Regions from separate parts of the Martelella mediterranea DSM 17316 genome, predicted to be linked through region 1. Evidence: predicted binding sites of a transcription regulator. Region 1 holds the regulator's gene; the other holds the start of a gene.

What was found. Region 1 encodes LexA, which represses DNA repair genes until DNA is damaged. Its sites were predicted from a motif close to TGTTCNNNNTGTGTTCNG; they were not measured.
Region 2: dnaE (DNA polymerase III subunit alpha) is a predicted target of LexA. The motif match lies at 1,530-1,547, and genes of this name have one in related genera.

The regions. Positions count from the first base shown of each region.
Region 1 is NZ_CP020330.1:3,404,205-3,414,010, reverse strand. It holds gene fabZ (3-hydroxyacyl-ACP dehydratase FabZ) at 1-347, shown strand, start outside; gene lpxA (acyl-ACP--UDP-N-acetylglucosamine O-acyltransferase) at 344-1,174, shown strand; gene Mame_RS15890 (LpxI family protein) at 1,171-2,040, shown strand; gene lpxB (lipid-A-disaccharide synthase) at 2,058-3,212, shown strand; gene gltA (citrate synthase) at 3,295-4,581, opposite strand; gene Mame_RS15875 (ComEC/Rec2 family competence protein) at 4,823-7,423, shown strand; gene lexA (transcriptional repressor LexA) at 7,377-8,084, opposite strand; gene Mame_RS15865 (nucleotide sugar dehydrogenase) at 8,370-9,536, shown strand; gene Mame_RS15860 (Gfo/Idh/MocA family protein) at 9,755-9,806, shown strand, end outside.
Region 2 is NZ_CP020330.1:2,884,040-2,893,845, forward strand. It holds gene Mame_RS13460 (Gfo/Idh/MocA family protein) at 1-1, opposite strand, end outside; gene Mame_RS13465 (GntR family transcriptional regulator) at 80-1,171, opposite strand; gene dnaE (DNA polymerase III subunit alpha) at 1,766-5,233, shown strand; gene Mame_RS13475 (porin) at 5,658-6,737, shown strand; tRNA gene Mame_RS13485 (tRNA-Leu) at 7,100-7,186, opposite strand; gene Mame_RS13495 (tetratricopeptide repeat protein) at 7,707-8,501, shown strand; gene xth (exodeoxyribonuclease III) at 8,554-9,345, opposite strand.

The DNA.
Region 1 (9,806 bases):
GCGCGGTCGGCGTCAAAAACGTAACGGCGAATGAACCCCATTTCACGGGACATTTCCCGTCCATGCCGATCATGCCCGGCGTGCTTATTGTCGAGGGCATGGCCCAGACGGCGGGCGCGATCTGTGCGCGCAAGGCCAACGAGGTCGACAATCTGGTCTACTTCATGACCATCGACAATGCGCGCTTTCGCAAGCCGGTGGTGCCGGGCGACCAGTTGCGCTACAAGGTCGTCAAGCACAAGCAGCGCCGTCGGGTGTGGAAATTTCACTGCGAGGCGACGGTCGACGGACAACTCGTCGCGGAAGCTGACATCGGCGCCATGATGGTGCGCAAGGATGAAGAATGACCAGAATTGCCAGCTCCGCCCGGATCGACCCGAAAGCGGTCGTGGAGGACGGGGCCGTTATCGGTGAGAACGCCATCATAGGACCGTTGTCCTATGTCGGTGCGGATGTTGTGCTGGGCGACGGCGTCCAACTGATGCATCACGCCACCGTGGAGGGCGCGACCCGGCTTGGGCCGGGCTGCCAGGTGTTTCCCATGGCGGTAATCGGCGGCGCGCCGCAGAGCGTGCGCCACGATGCCAGCCAGACCCGGCTCGAGGTCGGCCGGAATTGCATCTTCCGCGAGGGCGTCACGATCAACACCGGTTCGTCGCATGGCGGCGGCATCACGGTCGTTGGCGACGACAACCTGTTTCTGGCCAATTCCCATGTCGGTCATGATTGCCGGATCGGCAATGGCGTCATTCTGTCCAACAATGTCATGATCGGCGGCCACGTTGTCGTGCATGACAAGGTGATCCTCAGCGGCGGCGCCGCGATCCACCAGTTCGTCCAGATTGGGCGACAGGCCTTCGTGGGCGGGCTGGCCGGCGTGGTCAACGATGTCATCCCCTATGCGATGATCGTCGATAATCCGGCGATGATGGGCGGGCTGAATGTCGTCGGCATGCAGCGCGCCGGCATCGAGCGTGAGGAGATTCATCTCGTCCGCAAGGCTTACAAGACGATTTTCTCTTCGGGCCTGATTCTGGAAAACGCCGAACTGGCGCGCGCTGAATTCGGCGGAAAGAGCCATGCCGTGGACGAGATGCTGCGTTTCATACTCGAACGCGAGGCCGAACGCTCGCTAACGACGCCGGGATCCAGGCGGCGCAAGGGCGCGGCGTGAATTCCGCGGCGGTCTCCGAAAAGGAGCCGATCGCGATCATCGCGGGCAACGGGCTTTTGCCCTTTTATGTGGCGAAGGCGGCGCGCGATGCCGGCCACCGGCCCTTCATCGTACAACTGCGCGGCGAGGGCGGAAACGACTGGTCGGGCTTCGAGCAGATGGAAGCCGATATCGGCGGCTTCCGGCCGGTGGTGATGGCGCTGCGCAAACGCCGCATAGAGAAGATCGTTTTGTCGGGCGGCGTGAACAGCCGGCCTGAACTCTTGAGCCTGCGCCCCACGCTTTCGGTGCTCGCCTCCATTCCCGCGATTCTCGCCAAGCTGCGCAGCGGCGGGGATGACAAGGTCCTGCGCATGGTGATTGCGCTGTTCGAAAAGCACGGCTTCGAGGTGGTGGCCGCGCAGTCGATCGCGGGCGATCTGCTGGCGGAGGCCGGCGCGCTTGGCCGGCACGCGCCGGATCGAGAGGCCGAGGGCGATATCGAAGCCGCCGCGAATGCCGCGCGCACGATCGGCGCGATGGATATCGGACAGGGTGCCGTCAGCGTCGGCGGTCGGGTGGTGGCGCTCGAGAGCGCGGAAGGCACCGACCAGATGCTGCAGCGCGTGGCGGCGCTGCGCAAGTCCGGCCGCATCAGCGCCCGGCGTCGCGGCGTGCTGGTGAAGGTGTGCAAGCCGCAGCAGGATCTGCGCGCCGATCTGCCATCGATCGGCGCCAATACGGTGCGATTGGCGGCGGCAGCGGGGCTCTCCGGCATTGCGGTGGAGGCCGGGCGGTCGCTTGTGCTCGGGCGCGAAGAGACGCTGCGGGCGGCCGACACAGCCGGTCTGTTCGTCTACGGGCTGGAGCCTGACCTTCGATCATAAGGGAGCGGGATGTGGCTTTGAAAATCGGGATTGTGGCCGGCGAGGTTTCGGGCGACCTTCTGGGCGCGAACCTCGTCGCCGCGCTCAAGATGGCGCATGGCGGGTCGGTGGAACTTGTCGGCGTTGGCGGCGACGGCCTTGCCGGGGAGGGGCTGAACTCGCTGTTCGACTACAGCGAGTTGTCGATCATGGGGTTTACCCAGGTGATCGCCCGCCTGCCGCAATTGCTGCGCCGCATCCGCCAGACAGCTGACGCGCTGATCGCGGCGAAACCGGATATCATCGTCATCATCGACAGCCCGGATTTCACACACCGCGTGGCGAGGCGCGTGCGCGCCGCAGCACCCGATATCCCGATCGTCGATTATGTCTGCCCCAGCGTGTGGGCGTGGAAGGAATATCGCGCCCGCGACATGCTGGCCTATGTCGACCACGTGCTGGCGGTGCTGCCCTTCGAGCCGGCGGCGATGGAGCGGCTCGGCGGGCCGCCGACCACCTTTGTCGGCCACCGGCTGACCGAGGAGCCGGGCGTGCTTGCGGCCCGCCGCCAGAACCGGCTTGAACGGTCGCAGACGAAGCCGACCATCATGCTGCTGCCGGGTTCGCGCAAATCCGAGATCAACGCGCTCGCGCCGGTGTTCCGCGATGTCGCGGCGACGTTCGCGGCGCGCAATGACGGGTGCCGCATTATCCTGCCGACGGTGACGCGCAGGGAGCAGCAGGTGCGCGCGGCAATTGCAGACTGGCCGGTGCAGCCGGAGCTTTTCGTCGGCGAGGAGGCCAAGTGGAAGGCCTTCGCCATGGCCGATGCCGCGGTCGCCGCCTCTGGCACGGTTGTGCTGGAGTTGGCGCTTTCGGGCATTCCCGCCGTCTCCGCCTACAAGGCGGATTTTATCGGTCGCTTCATGCTGAACAAGATCACAGTCTGGTCGGCATCGCTGCCGAACCTGATCGCCGATGCGCCGCTGGTGCCGGAATACTTCAACGACACGATTCGCGCCGGCGCGCTGGCGCGCTGGATGGAGCTTCTGACAAAGGACAGTTTCCAGCGACGCGGCATGATCGAAGGCTTCGAGCGCGTTATCGCGCTGATGCAAACCGACATCCCGCCCGGCGAGCGCGCCGCGGCCATCGTTCTCGATGTGCTGGCGGAAAAGGGCGCTGTGAAGTAGGCCGCCCGCCTGCGGTTGTTCCCCACAAGACACAAAAAAGGCCGGTCGCTGGACCGGCCTTTATCATCTCGCCAAGCGTCTATCAGCGCTTGGAAATTTCCACGAAATCGCGTTCGGGAGCGCCGGTGTAGAGCTGGCGCGGACGACCGATGCGCTGTTCCGGATCCTCGATCATTTCCGCCCACTGCGCGATCCAGCCGACGGTGCGCGCGAGCGCGAACAGCACGGTGAACATGGTGGTGGGGAAGCCCAGCGCCTTCAGCGTGATACCGGAATAGAAGTCGATATTCGGGTAGAGCTTCTTCTCGATGAAGTACTCGTCCGTAAGCGCGATCTTTTCCAGTTCCATCGCAACGTCCAGCAGCGGATCGTCCTTGATGCCGAGTTCCTTGAGAACTTCATGGCAGGTGGTCTGCATGATCTTGGCGCGCGGATCGTAGTTCTTGTAGACGCGGTGACCGAAGCCCATCAGGCGGAAGGGATCATCGCGGTCCTTGGCGCGGTTGATATATTCCGGGATGCGCTCGACCGAGCCGATTTCCTGCAGCATGTTGAGCGCAGCCTCGTTGGCGCCGCCATGAGCCGGACCCCACAGGCAGGCGATGCCGGCCGCGATGCAGGCGAACGGATTGGCGCCCGAGGAACCGGCAAGCCGCACGGTCGAGGTCGAGGCGTTCTGCTCGTGATCGGCATGAAGGATGAAGATGCGGTCGAGCGCGCGCGAAAGAATCGGATTGACCTTGTATTCCTCGCACGGCGTGGCGAAGCACATGTGCAGGAAGTTGGCGGCATAGCCGAGGTCGTTGCGCGGATACACGAAGGGCTCGCCGACGTGGTATTTGTAGGCCATGGCCGCGATCGTCGGGATCTTGGCGATCATGCGGATGCTGGCGATCTCGCGCTTGTAGGGATCGGAGATGTCGATCGAGTCGTGGTAGAAGGCAGACATGGCTCCAACGGCGCCGCAGATGATGGCCATGGGATGGGCATCACGGCGGAAACCGGTAAAGAGCCTCGTGAGTTGATCGTGAATCATCGTGTGATGGGTCACGCGGAAATCGAAATCCTTCTTCTGCGTGGCCGTCGGCAGTTCGCCGAACAGCAGCAGATAGCAAACCTCCAGGAAGTCGGCGTTTTCGGCGAGCTGGTCGATCGGATAGCCGCGGTGCAGCAGAATGCCGTTGTCGCCGTCGATATAGGTGATCTTGGATTTGCACGAGGCCGTCGAGGTGAAACCCGGGTCGTAGGTGAACATGCCCGACTGCTTGTAGAGCGACGCGATGTCGATGACCTTGGGGCCGAACGTGCCTTCTTCCACCGACAGTTCGAATTCCTGACCGTCGAGTTTTAGTTTTCCAGTTTCCGTCATCCTATCCTCCAAATTTCCGGCGCGAATACGCTGTCGAAGCCAATCGGGATTTTCATTAGCTATAGGATTGGCAGGGTGTTGCCAAGCCGACGAAGCCGCGCGGCGGGTGATGAGTAATATCTGCGTTTAGCAAGTTTTACGGGGTTTAGAAAAGGAAAATTTTGCTTCTGCCGCCAGCGCTTGCATTGCAATCGATTAGCATTGGCCACAACATGTAAAAGTTGTGGGGCGGTGATTGCGGATGCGCGGGAGCGGGGCAGGCACGAGCGAGATAGACGGTGCGGAGAGCCGACGCGCGGTGCCCGCCCGGTTTCGGGCGGCCTTCAGAAAGCGCCAACCGAAAGGCGAGCGCGAGGCCGATTTTTATCAGCGTGACGCGGGCCGGGCCGGGCGGTTCGATATAGCCGCACTGTGGCGCGAGGAGCAGGCATTCGGTCGTCCGTTCCTCATGGTGCCGGTGGCGCTGGCAGCGGGAATAGGCTGGTGGTTTTCGCTCGCCGAGAGCCCGTCTTCGCTGGGCCTTGGAATCTATGGCGGTCTGGCGGTGTTCGCGGCCGTCTTGCTGCGCAACGGCAGAGGCTTGCTGCCCGTTGCCAGCGCCTGCATCGCGCTGTTCCTCTGCGGCGCGCTGCTTGCGGAGCTGGAGACGGCGCGGCGCGCAACTGTGATGCTCGATTCGGCCGTGACCACCCATATCACCGGCGTCGTTGAGAGCCGCGAGCCGACGGAAACCGGCTGGCGCTACTTGGTGCAGGTGACGGCGACGGACGACCCCGTGATCCATCGCCCGCCCGAACGCGTCACGCTTGTCGCCCGCGGCAATTTGCCGCCTGTTGGCATCGGGCACGCCATTCAGGGGCTTGGCCGGTTGCTGCCGCCTTCCGCGCCGGTCATGCCCGGCCTGGTTGATTTCGGGTTCCTGTCCTATTTCGACGGCATTGGCGCGGTGGGTTTCTTCTATGGGCCGCCGGCGGATATCGGCGTCGCGCCCGCGCCGGGCCTCAATGCGCGGGCGGGTTTTGCGATCGAGCGGATACGCGACGGCATTGCCGGGCGCACTCGTGCGGTGCTTGCGGGCGACACCGGCGCCTTTGCCAATGCGATCATCACCGGCGAGCGCCGGGCGCTGAGCGACGACATGCTCGATGCGCTGCGCAACGCCGGCCTTGCCCACATCATTGCCATTTCCGGCCTGCATATGGCGCTGGCCGCCGGCATTTTCTTCTCCAGCCTCAGGCTGTTGCTGGCGCTGTCGCCGCGCGCCGCCGAGGCGGTTTCGACGAAGAAGATCGCAGCGGCGGCGGCGATCGCGGCGGCGCTGTTCTATCTGCTGATCTCGGGCATGCAGGTGTCCGCCGAACGGGCCTTCATCATGCTGGCCGTCATGCTGGCGGCGGCGATCTTCGACCGGCCGGCGATCAGCCTGCGCAATGTGGCGCTTGCCGCGCTCGTGATCCTGATCGTGACGCCCGCCGAAGTGGTGGGGCCGGGCATGCAGATGTCCTTTGCCGCCACGCTCGCGCTGATCGCGGGCTATGGCGCATGGCAGCGCCGGCCCGCTGAAGGCTTTCGCCAAAGCCGGGGACCGCTCCGCTGGCTCTGGATCGCGGCCTCCGGCATCGTCCTCACCGCGCTGATCGGCGGATTGTCGACGACGCCCTTCGCTATCCATCACTTTTCGCGTATTGCCGGCTACGGGCTCCTCGGCAATCTGCTCGCCATGCCGGTCGTCACCTTCATCGTCATGCCGGCGGGCTTGTTGTCGCTCATCGCCATGCCGCTCAACCTTCACGCGCCGTTTCTGTTCGTCATGGGCTGGGGGCTTGATTGGGTGATGCGGGCGGCGACATGGGTCGACGGCCTCGGCGGCGCGTTTACCACTGGTCGCGCTCCGGAGGGATTTCTGCTGTTGTTCCTGGCCGGCTTCCTGCCGCTCGTGCTGTTGCGCACGCGGCTGCGGCTTCTCGGCGTGATCCCAATGGCGGTTTCCGTTGCACTGATTTCATGGCCGCGCGAGCCTTCGCCGTCGCAAATCCTGGTGGCGGATGATGGCAACCTCGTCGCATTCGTCACCGGCGATGTCGCGGCGCTCACAACGAAGCGGCCACCATCCTTCGTGTTCGAGCAATGGGAAACGGCGCTTGCGCTCGCAGAGACGCTGCCGCCTGTGGAAGAAAGCGCGCTGGTGCTGGATGAGGAGGATCGCTTCGCGCGGCTGGAAGCAGCGGATATGGCGAGCGCCGCGCGGGCGCTCCGCGATACGATCACCGAAGCAGGTCGAACGCCCGGCATCTTCCACTGCAAGAAGGATGCATGGTGCTACGGGCTCTTCATGGAACTCAGGCTCATGACGGTCGACCGGCCGGCCTTTGCCGGCCTTGCCTGCGACAATGCCGATATCGTCGTTAGCCGCTACCGCCCCGGTTTCCAGATCTGCCGCTCCGGCGCATACCTCGTCACGCCGGCGATGCGCCGCCAGCACGGCGCCTTCCAATTCACGCTGCCGCCGACTGCCAGTCGAACTAGGGACGATGGCGACATACGGCGCTCGGTTGCGGAGCCGGACAGGGGTGAGGCAATCGTTCAGCAAGCAAGCAATGCCAATCCGCTGAGAGTAGGCAAAGCGGACGCCGCAGCTCCGCCGTCCACGCCATCACAATCGCCCTGCGGCCCCATGACACTCTCAATCAGCACGTCGGTCAGAGCGCTCACGCGCCCGTGGAACAGGCACCGGCTCTATGACTGGCGCTCCGGCGAATACCTGCCGGTCATCGCGGTTCCTGAGACCCTGACCTTCAGTGGTAACGGCGGATCAGGCCGACCAGCTTGCCCTGCACCTTGACCTGGTTGGCGGCGAAAATGCGGGTCTCGTAAGCGGGGTTGGCCGCTTCCAGCGCGATCGACGCGCCCTTGCGGCGGAACCGCTTCAGCGTCGCCTCCTCGTCATTGACGAGCGCCACGACGATATCGCCGGGCGAGGCGGTGGAGATATTGCGGATGATCACGGTGTCGCCGTCGAAAATCCCGGCCTCGATCATCGAATCGCCTTGCACCTCCAGCGCGTAATGTTCGCCCGCGCCCAGCATTTCCGCCGGCACGATGATCTGATGGGTGTTTTCCTGGATCGCCGAAATCGGCACGCCGGCGGCAATCCGACCCATGACCGGAATACCGGTCGAGCCGCCGTCATTGGCGCTGGCCGGCGCCTTTGGCTCTTCCTGTTTCTTGCCGAGCGAGCCCTCGATCACGCTTGGCGAAAAGCCCCGGCGCGGCTGCTGGCCGATGACGCTGTCCGGCATGCGCAGGATTTCAAGCGCCCGCGCGCGGTTGGGGAGCCGGCGGATGAAGCCGCGTTCCTCCAGCGCGGTGATCAACCGGTGAATGCCGGATTTCGACGCGAGGTCCAGCGCTTCCTTCATTTCGTCGAAGGATGGCGGAATACCGGTCTCTTTCATCCGTTCGTGAATGAAATACAGCAATTCCTGTTGTTTGCGTGTCAGCATTTCCTGCCCCTGGCCCTTCGAAACAAATCCAGAACGAATATACATGTTCTCACTGTGTTCCGCAAGTCCGCCCCCAGGCCCGGCAATCAAGGGGTTTCGCACCGCCGATGCGGGTCGGGCGCCGAATCGACAAACCGGCAGGCCAGTCTCGTCTCAAAAGCCATTCCATGCCGAAAGCCGTCCAGTTGGCAGCCTGAGCGCGTGCCGGGCGGCTTGCCAATTCATGTGTCGTGGGCGATAAACCGGCGAGCGTGACCGGGCCACTGGATCGATCTGGAGTGAAACATGAAAATCGCGGTTGCCGGTATCGGCTATGTCGGGCTTTCGAACGCGGTCCTGCTGGCGCAGAACCACGAGGTGGTGGCGATCGATATCGATCCGGGGCGGGTGGATGGGCTGAATGCCGGCAGGAGTCCGATCGTTGACAGTGAGATCGAACGCTATCTGGCGGAAAAGCCGCTGCGGCTGAAGGCGACGACCGAAGCGGCGGCCGCCTATCGCGATGCCGATTTCGTGATCGTCGCCACGCCGACCAATTACGATCCCGAGACCAATCACTTCGACACCTCGTCGGTGACCAGGGTTATAAGTGATGTGCTGGCCTCGGGCAGCGCCGCGACGATCATCATCAAATCCACCGTGCCGGTGGGCTTTACCGACCGCACGCGGCTTGCCTTTCAAAGCGACCGCATCATCTTCTCCCCGGAATTCCTGCGCGAGGGGCGGGCGCTTTTCGACAACCTCAATCCTTCGCGCATCGTCATCGGCGAGCGTTCCGCCCGGGCGGAGACCTTTGTCGGCCTTCTGGTCGAGGGCGCGCTGAAGAAGGATGTTCCGGTGCTCTACACCGGGGAGTCGGAGGCCGAGGCGATCAAGCTGTTCGCCAACACCTATCTCGCCATGCGCGTCGCCTATTTCAACGAACTCGACAGCTATGCCGTCACCCACGGCATGGATTCGCGGCAGATCATCGAGGGCATCGGCCTCGATCCGCGCATCGGCGACCATTACAACAACCCATCCTTCGGCTATGGCGGCTACTGCCTTCCCAAGGACACAAGGCAGCTTCTGGCCAATTATTCGGAGGTGCCGCAGAACCTGATTCGCGCCATCGTCGACGCCAATACCACCCGCAAGGACTTCATCGCCGAACGCATCATCGCGCTGAAGCCGAAGTCGGTCGGCATCTACCGGCTGGTGATGAAGGCGGGTTCCGACAATTTCCGCCAATCCTCCGTTCAGGGCATCATGAAGCGGATCAAGGCCAAGGGCATACCGGTCACCGTCTACGAACCGGCGCTGAAGGACGCTTCCTTCTTCAATTCGCCTGTGAGCAGGGATCTGGACGCTTTCAAGAACAATGCCGACCTGATCGTTGCGAACAGAATGACCGATGAAATCCGCGATGTCGCCGAAAAGGTCTTCACCCGCGACCTTTTCGGCGCCGACTGATCGGCCGCAACCGCGTCACGAGAAACCCGAACCGGCGACCATCAATCTGCGGCTCTCCGGCGCCGACGTAACATCGCCGCCGGCGTTTTCCTGTCCGGTTTCGCTCGCAAGAGCATCCACATGTCTACCGCTTCCGCGCTATCAATTTTTGTCAGTCTGCCGTGTTGACGCGTTTATTACTAACTGGTAGGTAATGAGCAAGTTCAGGGAGGAATTCTATGGCTGATACCAATCGTATCGGGATCATCATGCACGGCGTCACCGGCCGCA
Region 2 (9,806 bases), 520 kb from region 1:
TTCAACGCCTCTGCACTTGTATTCGTTATCGGCATTGGATGGTATTTGAGTATATTTATGCGTACAATAAATGATGTACTCAATCGGTGTGGAGATCGATCACCGAACCATGGCGGACGTAGGAAATGGGGAGATAATGGGTCTGCGGCTCCTCCGGCCTGTCGGCGATTCGCGCGCGGATGATCCGCTCGAACACCGCAAGCTTTTCGTCGTGGCTGTTGCCCACCACGTCGAATCGGCCGAGATGCTCCGATTGAAAATCCGTGCTGCCGAGCATGATGACGCTGAGGTCGCGGCCCGCTTCGAGGCCGAGTTTGGCGAGCGCGCGTTCCAGAATGAAACCTTCGACAACGCCCCAGGCGATCAACGCCGTGAACGGAAGCCGCCCCTCGACATCGGCATGCCGACCGATGGCCGCGGCAATGTCGTCGATCTGATAGCTGCCGGGCAGCGCGTTCAGCTCGATCAGAAAGCGCTGGTCTGGATCGGGAAGGAAGCTGCCGAGCAGGTGGAACTCGCGGCGCGCCATGGCGATCTGGCGGGCATGATGGGCCGATGTCAGAAAGGCGATCTTGTCGTGGCCGCTTTCCCTGAAGGTGCGGAAGGCGATCGACAGCGCCTCGCGCCAATTGGTGCCGATGGCGTCGACATCGATGCCGGTCGCCGAAACCCCGTCGATGACGATATGGTCGGCCTGCCTGTGGAGGGCGGCCAGGAATGCGACCGTCAGAATCTCGAAATTCACCTGAATGAGGCAGGCTCGGAACCGCCCGATCCGTTCCAGCACGTCGATCGCCTGGGCGTCGCTCGAAAAGCCGAGCTGCAGCACTGAAAAGCCGGCGGACTTTATCCGTGTCGCGACCTCCTGCAGCGTCACCCGCGCCAGCCTGCTGTCGGAGTTGCGATAGAGTATAAGAAGGTCCGCGGCATAATTCTCGGGCTCCTTCTCCTCGGGCATGCCGGCGACGACGATACCCGCACCCGGACGGGCGATCAGACGGCCGTCCTCGAGAAACGGCTTCAGCGCCGCCTCCACGGTGCGCTGCGCCGTTCCGAATTCGCGCATCAGATGACGGACGGTCGGAAGCCTTTCGCCCGGCGATGCCCTGTCAATCCTGTCGTCCAGCCACCGCCCGATAGCGGCGACGACCTGCTTGGTCTTGTTCTGCATCTGGGTATTATGAGTATAATTTATACCCGATGCAAGTCGCGAATGGAGTTTGGGATTGCTTTCGACCGGGGCTATCTGAAAAGGCAAAATCGGGTTCGTCTGTCGCGCTTTCGCGGCCGACGGCTTTGGGCGAAGTCTTCGCTCTTGTCGAACCCGAAATACGGCGCCGGGAGCCTTCGCGCGGCGGATCGAATTGTGCATGAAACCTGAACAAAGGTGCCGGAGAGCGGCCTCTGTCGAGGTTTTTTTCAGGAACGGACTTCTATCAATATAGTACATATTTTCAGATGCTTGCCCGGATTTCGAGTCTCTTCGTGCGCAGTGGTTCGTCTTCGTCGGCAATAAACCGGCTTGAAATGAGAACAAAAATAGAACATAAAAGGACTATAAGCAAAACGGAGGCAATCATGACCGATATTCTGCGCGACATCGCGGCTTTCTTCTCAGTCAGCCTGTTTCTGGCCAGCATGGCGTTGATCGTGAGCTCGCTATAGGTTTCTGTGCATTGCGAGACGAGCGATTGCACCGGCGTTGCTCGCCTGCCAAAATCAGGTGACGTATCTGATTTGGCGGCGATGAAGGAGTAATCTCGAGATGCAGGCTGAAGGCAAAGAGCAGGCGGTTCGTTTCGTGCATTTGCGCGTTCACTCGGCCTATTCGCTGCTCGAGGGCGCGCTGCCGCTGAAAACGGTGATGAAGCTCGCCGTAGCCGACAGGCAGCCCGCAATTGCGGTGACCGATACCAATAATCTCTTCTGCGCGCTGGAGTTTTCCCAGAAGGCCGTGGGCGAGGGGCTCCAGCCGATCATCGGCTGCCAGTTGTCGATCGATATGGAGGATGGTGGCGACGGCGAGCGCCGCAGCGGCGGACATCTGCCGCCGAAGAAATCGTCAATCGTGCTACTCGCCGCCGATCCGACTGGCTATGCCAATCTCATGCATCTTGTCAGTGAGGCCTATCTCGGCGGAGAGGGGCATGACAGTATATATATAACGAAGTCATGGCTCAGCGCGCATTCGGACGGACTGATCGCGCTCACCGGCGGGCGGACCGGCCCGATCGACGAAGCCGTTATTTCCGGCTTCGAGGCGAAGGCCGCTGAAAGGCTCGCATTCCTGAAATCCGCTTTTGGCGACCGGCTCTACGTGGAAGTGCAGCGGCACGGCAACTTCGACGTCCAGCACGAGCGTCGGGTTATCGCTCTCGCTTATGAACTCGATCTTCCGCTGGTTGCGACCAATGAGGCGTTTTTCCCGAGCCGCGATGATTTCGAGGCGCATGATGCGCTGATGGCGGTGGCGCACAATGCCATCGTATCCGACGATCGCCGTTTCAGACTGACACCGGATCACTATCTGAAGTCACAGGAAGAAATGGCGGCTCTGTTTGCCGATCTGCCCGAAGCGATCGAGAACACGGTGGAGATCGCGCGCCGATGCAGCTTCGTGCTGGATACCCGCATGCCCATTCTGCCGCGCTTCACCGGCGCCTCAGATGATCCCGAAGAAGCGGAGCGGGCGGAGGCCGCAGAATTGCGCCGGCAGGCGCGTGAGGGTCTGGAGGCGCGGCTCGCCCATGTGGGCCTGAGCCCGGGCCACACGCGCGAAGAGTATTTCGAGCGGCTTGACTATGAGCTCGGCGTGATCGAGGGCATGAAGTTTCCGGGCTACTTCCTGATCGTTGCCGACTTCATCAAATGGTCGAAGGAACGCGATATTCCGGTGGGGCCCGGCCGCGGCTCCGGCGCGGGTTCGCTGGTCGCCTATGCCCTGACGATCACGGATGTCGATCCACTGCGTTTCTCACTGCTGTTCGAACGCTTCCTCAATCCCGAACGCGTGTCGATGCCGGACTTCGATATCGACTTCTGTCAGGACCGGCGCGAGGAAGTCATCCGCTACGTGCAAGAGAAATACGGCCGCGCGCAGGTTGCCCAGATCATTACTTTCGGATCGCTGCAGGCCCGCGCGGCGCTGCGCGACGTCGGGCGCGTGCTCGAAATGCCCTATGGTCAGGTCGACCGCATTTCCAAACTCGTTCCCAACAATCCCGCCAACCCCGTGACGCTCGCCCAGGCGATCGAGGACGAACCCAAATTTCAGGAGGCCGCCGAGGAGGAGCCGATTGTTGGTCGGCTGCTCGCGATTGCACAGAAGATCGAGGGGCTCTACCGCCATGCTTCGACCCATGCGGCGGGCATCGTTATCGGTGACCGATCGTTGTCGCAGCTGGTGCCGATGTATCGCGATCCGCGCTCAGACATGCCGGTCACCCAGTTCAATATGAAATGGGTGGAGCAGGCTGGCCTCGTGAAGTTCGACTTCCTGGGGCTGAAGACGTTAACGGTGCTGAAGACCGCCGTCGATTTCATCGCCCGCAAGGGGATAGTGGTCGATCTCTCGCTCGTCCCGCTGGATGATCCCGAATCCTACGAAATGTTGGCGCGCGGCGAGACGGTCGGCGTGTTCCAGGTGGAAAGCGCCGGCATGCGCAAGGCGCTGATCGGCATGCGGCCCGACCGCATCGAGGATCTGATTGCGCTGGTGGCGCTCTACCGTCCCGGACCTATGGAAAACATCCCGGTCTATAATGCGCGCAAGCATAATGAGGAGGAGATCGAATCGATCCACCCGCTGATCGACCCGCTGCTAGCCGAAACCCAGGGCGTGATCATCTACCAGGAACAGGTGATGCAGGTGGCGCAGGTGCTGGCGGGCTATTCGCTCGGCGAAGCGGACCTTCTGCGCCGCGCCATGGGTAAGAAGATCAAGGAGCAGATGGACAAGCAGCGGGTCCGGTTTGTCGAGGGCGCGGTTGAGAAGGGTGTCAAGAAGCAGCGGGCCAACGAGATTTTCGATCTGCTCGCGAAATTCGCCAATTACGGCTTCAACAAGTCCCACGCCGCTGCCTATGCGATCGTGTCCTATCATACCGCCTTCTTAAAGGCGCATTATCCGGTCGAGTTCCTCGCTGCCTCGATGACGCTGGACATGGCCAATACCGAAAAGCTGAACGATTTCCGTCATGATGCGCAGCGTCTCGGCATCGAGGTCGTCGCCCCTTCGGTGCAGACCAGCTTCCGGCATTTTGAGCCGGGCGAAGGACGGATTTTCTATGCACTCGCGGCCATCAAGGGCGTCGGCGAGGCGGCGGTCGATCACATCGTCGCGGTCAGAGGGGACCGGGCGTTCGATAGCCTGGAGGATTTCGCGCGGCGGATCGATCCGAAACTCGTCAACCGGAGGGTGCTCGAAAGCTTGATCTGCGCCGGCGCCTTCGATTGCTTTGGCAAAGATCGCGCGGCGCTTCTGGCCGGTCTCGATCGCATCATCGGTCTGGCGCAACGCAGCCAGGACGACAAGACGAGCGGACAGGCAGATATTTTCGGCAGCGCTGGCGACTTGCCTCAGATCACGCTACCGGATTATACCCCGATGCCGGATTCGGAGCGGCTGATGCGCGAATTCCAGATGCTGGGCTTTTATCAGACTGCCCATCCGCTTGACGCCTATGCCGATATATTGTCCCGCATGCGCGTCCAGAGCTTTGCCGACTTCTCGCTTTCGGTGAAGAATGGTTCCGGTCGCGGGCGCCTGGCCGGCACTGTGGTGGCCAAGCAGGAGCGCAAGACGCGCACCGGCAACCGTATGGGCATCATCACGCTTTCGGATGCGACCGGCCAGTTCGAGGCAGTGCTGTTCTCCGAGATGCTTTATCAGTACCGCGACCTCTTGGAACCGGGAACCTCCGTTGTCATCACCGTGGCGGCCGATGTCCGTCCCGAAGGGATCGGCATGCGGATACAGACGGTCCAGTCGCTCGAGGAAGAGGCGGTGCGCCAGCAAAGCGCGATGCGCGTCTACCTGCGCGATGATTCGCCATTGGCCTCGCTGTCCCGGCACCTGAACAGCAGCGGAGACGGGATCGTGTCCTTCGTGGTCATCCAGAACGAGGGGCTGCGCGAAGTGGAGGTCGAGCTTCCGGGTAAATACAGGCTCTCCCCGGAAGTGGCGTCAGCCATGCGCGCGGTATCGGGCGTGGTCGACGTCGAACTCGTTTAGCCATCGTCGGGAGTAGGGAGGGGGTTCGATTCGTTTCTGCAGCGGTCGAGTACCGGAGTCCGCTTCGTTTTTGGCGGCTATTGGGCGCGTTTGCACGTCGAAGTCGCAGAATATGCGGCGTTTTTGTCGCGTTCTGCTTGCCGTGGCTGGATGGAACCGCTCTGTTGATGCTTGTTTTCTTTACCTTTTGTAAAGGTTTGGGCCTCCCACGACCCCAACTTGTTGCGTATCGGCAACAGCAAGCCGGTAAGGAAGCCTCGGCGGCGGCTATGCGGGCGATTGATGATTGCGATCGGGCGGCGGTCTTGTATGTTCATAGTCAGAAGCGAGGGTCTAGACAGCCCGATCTTCTTGAAACCCGGAATGGGGCAGGGAACGCTCAGGCGATAAACCCATTCCGCTTTAAAACCTTTTGGAGGTCATTATGAACGTGAAGAGCCTTCTTCTCGGCTCCGCTGCAGCAGTCGCGGCAGCTTCCGGCGCCCAGGCTGCCGACCCGGTTGTGGTCATCGAGCCTGTAGCTGCCAACTATGTAGAAATCTGCGACGCCTTTGGTGCCGGCTACTTCTACATCCCGGGTACTGAAACCTGCCTCGATATCGGTGGTTACATCCGTTTCCAGATTGACGCTCAGACCGGTGCGAATTCGCCGGATAGCTGGAACGTATGGACTCGCGGCCATATCGACATCTCTTCGAAGACCGAAACCGAACTCGGTGTTCTGACCGGTTTCATCTCGCTGAACTCCGAATATTATTCGGATGACGCTTCCACCGATACCTACCTCGACGAGACCTACCTCGCTCTTGGCGGGTTTCAGGCTGGTTACTTCAACAGCTATTGGGATCAGGGCCTTCTCGGCGAGATCGATGACCTGAACGGCCAGACCAAGTTCAACTCGGTCCGTTACGTTTACACCGGCGACGGTTTCGTAGGCGGCATCTCGCTCGACGCTCTTACGCCCTCGATGATCGGCCTGATGAATAGCGGCGACAATGTACCGCATCTCGGCGTTTCGGGCCGTATCGGCTTCCAGGCTGGCGGTGTTGGCGCCAAGCTCGATGTCGGTTACGACACCTACAACGAAGAAGCTGCTTTCCGCGCTATGGCCTCGCTGGCGCTTGGCCCGGGCGCTCTTGACCTCGGTGCTATCTATGCAACCGGCTGGAACGCTTATGCCGTTACCTACGGCGCCAACGACTTCCAGGATTACTCGCTGGCGACCCCGACCGTTATTCCGGGCGTATATGCCGAGTGGGCTCTGGCCGCCGGTTACAAGCTGAACGTAAGCGACAACTTCGCGATGACGCCTGCTGTTCAGTGGACCTCGGCTAACATTCCGGGTGCCGACAACGAGGACTTCTGGTCCGCTGGCGTACTCTTCGACTACACCATCGTTGAAGGTCTGAGCGCCAAGCTCAACGTTCGTTACACCGACACGCCTGATCAGTACTATGCTGATGATTACTGGGCTGGTTGGTTCCGTCTGCAGCGCGACTTCTAAGAAGACGCCTCTAGATATCAGGAAAAGCCCGGCCGTCTGGTCGGGCTTTTTCGTTGTGCAGAAGAGCGGTGACGTTCTCTGTGTTTTGCGGCCGGCGAGCCGGGTCTCCTTGCCGATTGTCCGGATGGCCTCGATTGCGGAAGTCGGCACCTGCTTTGTCTGCGGACGTCAATGAGGCGCAATGGCTGACGCGGAGTTCATTCAGCTCTGCAGTATTTCGGCGACCAGGCGCTCGTTCTCTGGGATGGGCGGTATTGCTGTAAAACGCCGAGCTGATCTGGATATGATTCGCCGCTTTTTCGGTCCGACTGTGCACCGCTGGAAGCGTCGACTGAGCGCCTGGTTGCTGTTCTCCGATAGGCTGGTGCGGACGGCGGGGGTCGAACCCGCATGACCATCCGGTCGAGGGATTTTAAGTCCCTTGCGTCTACCAGTTTCGCCACGCCCGCAACAGGTCTTCCCGAACACGGGAATGGCTCGACTTCCGCCTGGTCGCGTCGGAGAAGGGGTATCGACCTTTCCGGGTGCGTTTTGGCGAAGTTAAGCCGCAACCTGCATCGCTTCCCCGCAATCGGCGAAGCGGTGAGCGATGTGTAGTATGGCGAAGCGACTTCCGCAATAGAGCAAGGCAATTGGGGCGATGGTTCCACACGGGATCTGGAGGTGAACGGGCAGCGTTTGTCCGAGACCTCGCCTGGAGCGCGGGTCGGTGCGCTTGGCGGGAGAGCCGAGGCCTTCCCGCATCATCGGCATGTTAACGCTTTCCAATGAATCCGATGACTGTGGCTCTTCTGTCACAGCAATTGTTTCAGTTCTCTCGTACAAACGATCTCGGCGTTAGCGTCTATTTCCCGCCACAAACACGGGGCATGTGAAAGGGGACAGAGCGCGCAGCAGTCCGCCGGACGTGCGATCGCGGTTTTATCCGACAAGATCTTTGCGCCCTCGACAACGTGGTGAAATCGTTTGATGATGAAGGCAATTCTGAGACAGACAGGCGTGTATGTGGTGGCGGCGGGCTTGTTCGTCATGGCCAGCGCGCCGGTATCGGCCTTTGATATCTCCAATGACATACCCAAGGATTCCGGGCGTTTCGATCTCTTCCGCTTCGGCTTCAAGGCCTACAAGAACGGCGACAAGCAAAAGGCGGTCGAAGCCTATCGCTATGCGGCCGAGAAGGGCCATACCGGCTCGCGCTGGGCACTCGCGAATATGTATGCGTTCGGTGATGGCGTGCCGGAAAACGACTATGAGGCCTTCAAGGCCTATGCGGAGATCGTCAACCACGATGTCGAACCCGGCTCGCCCGATACCGGATTTTATGTCAATGCGCTTCTCGCGCTTGCCGGCTACTACAAGGCCGGCATTCCGGATACGCCGGTGGAGAAGGACCTGGCGCAGGCCCGTCAACTTTACTTTCAGGCCGCTTCCGTCTTCGGCAATCCCGAGGCGCAGTTTCAACTCGCCCAGATGATCCTGAATGGCGAGGGCGGCGCGAAGAATGTGCGCCTCGCCAAGAAATGGCTGAACCTCGCCAGAAAGAACGGCAATATCAGTGCGATGGCCGTTTTCGGCGACCTGATCTTCAACGAAGGCCAGCCGGTGCTCGGTCTTGCATATCTCACCATGGCGGCCGATCGTTGCCAGATCGGCGATTGCAGCTGGATTCGTGATCTGCAGGAAAAGTGCTTTTCCGTGGTGGACGAGAATGACCGCCGCGGCGCGATAGCGCTCGCGCATAATATGAGCACCGGTTCTCCCTGAGGCGCCACACATCCGAATGTGTGGCGCAGCCGGCATCCAAACCTCAAAGTTTCTAGGCCCAGGCGCAATCAAACTGGCAGATCACCGGCACATGGTCGGATGGCTTTTCCCAGCTTCGTACACTCTTGTCTATCGAGGTGGCCGCCAGCCTGTCGGCGGCTTCGGCCGATAGCAGCATATGATCGATGCGGATGCCGTTGTTCTTCTGCCAGGCTCCGGCCTGATAATCCCAGAATGTGTACTGACCTCCGGCCTCGTCGGCGCCGGCGACGGCATCGTAGAGCCCCAGCCCGAGCAATTCTGAAAAGGCCTCTCTGGTCTGCGGCAGGAACAGCGCGTCGCCCGCCCAGACGGCGGGATCGTGGCAGTCACAGGGGCGCGGAATGACATTGTAGTCGCCCGCCAGCACCAGCGGTTCCTCAAGGCTGAGCCGCTCTTTGGCCAGAGCTTTCAAACGCTCCATCCAGGCAAGCTTGTAGGGATATTTCGGCGTGTCAACGGGATTGCCGTTCGGCAGATAGATGGAGGCGACGCGGATCACACCGTCCTTCACGCTGAAGACACCTTCGATATAGCGCGACTGATCATCATCATGGCCATCTGAAAAGCCGCGCTGGACGTCTTCCGGCGCTTTCTTCGACAGAAGTGCTACGCCGTTGAAGCCTTTCTGGCCGTGCGTCTCCACGTGGTAGCCGAGGTCCTGAAAGGGGGTCGCCGGGAAATTCTCATCGACGGACTTGATCTCCTGCAGGCAGACAATGTCGGGCGATGCCATTTCCAGCCACCGGACCAGGTTTTCCTGCCGCGCCTTGATGCCGTTGATGTTCCAGGTGGCTATCTTCATGTCAAAATCCGTGTCCGCGACCGCATTGGGGAAACCGTTTCGCCCGTGCCAGGCGTTTCAGAGAAGCCATCCTTCACGACGCTTGCGTCGCGGCAACCGGGTCGCGCGATCATGCCGGATCAGGGGCGGGCAAGGAAGCCCCCGGCCGGCGTTAATCAACATGTCTTTGGCACGGCCGATAGCCAGACGGGCAAACGGCAGGTCGGCAGGGCGCGGTTTCGTCGGCTGCGCTTCCCTTGTGATTTGCCACAGAAATGAGCAGTTCGCGTTCTCGTTGCATGAATTCGTGCCTCAGGCGCGAGGCGCAAGCCATGCCGCTTCAGGCTGCCTCGGACAGTCGCCGGGATGCGAAACGTGTAATGGGCATAATTTTCGCTTCTTGCGCGCATGAAACATTATGTGACACATTTGTGGCACGGATGTTGCTTGGGACATTCGTGTAAGTGCGAGCGATAACAAGC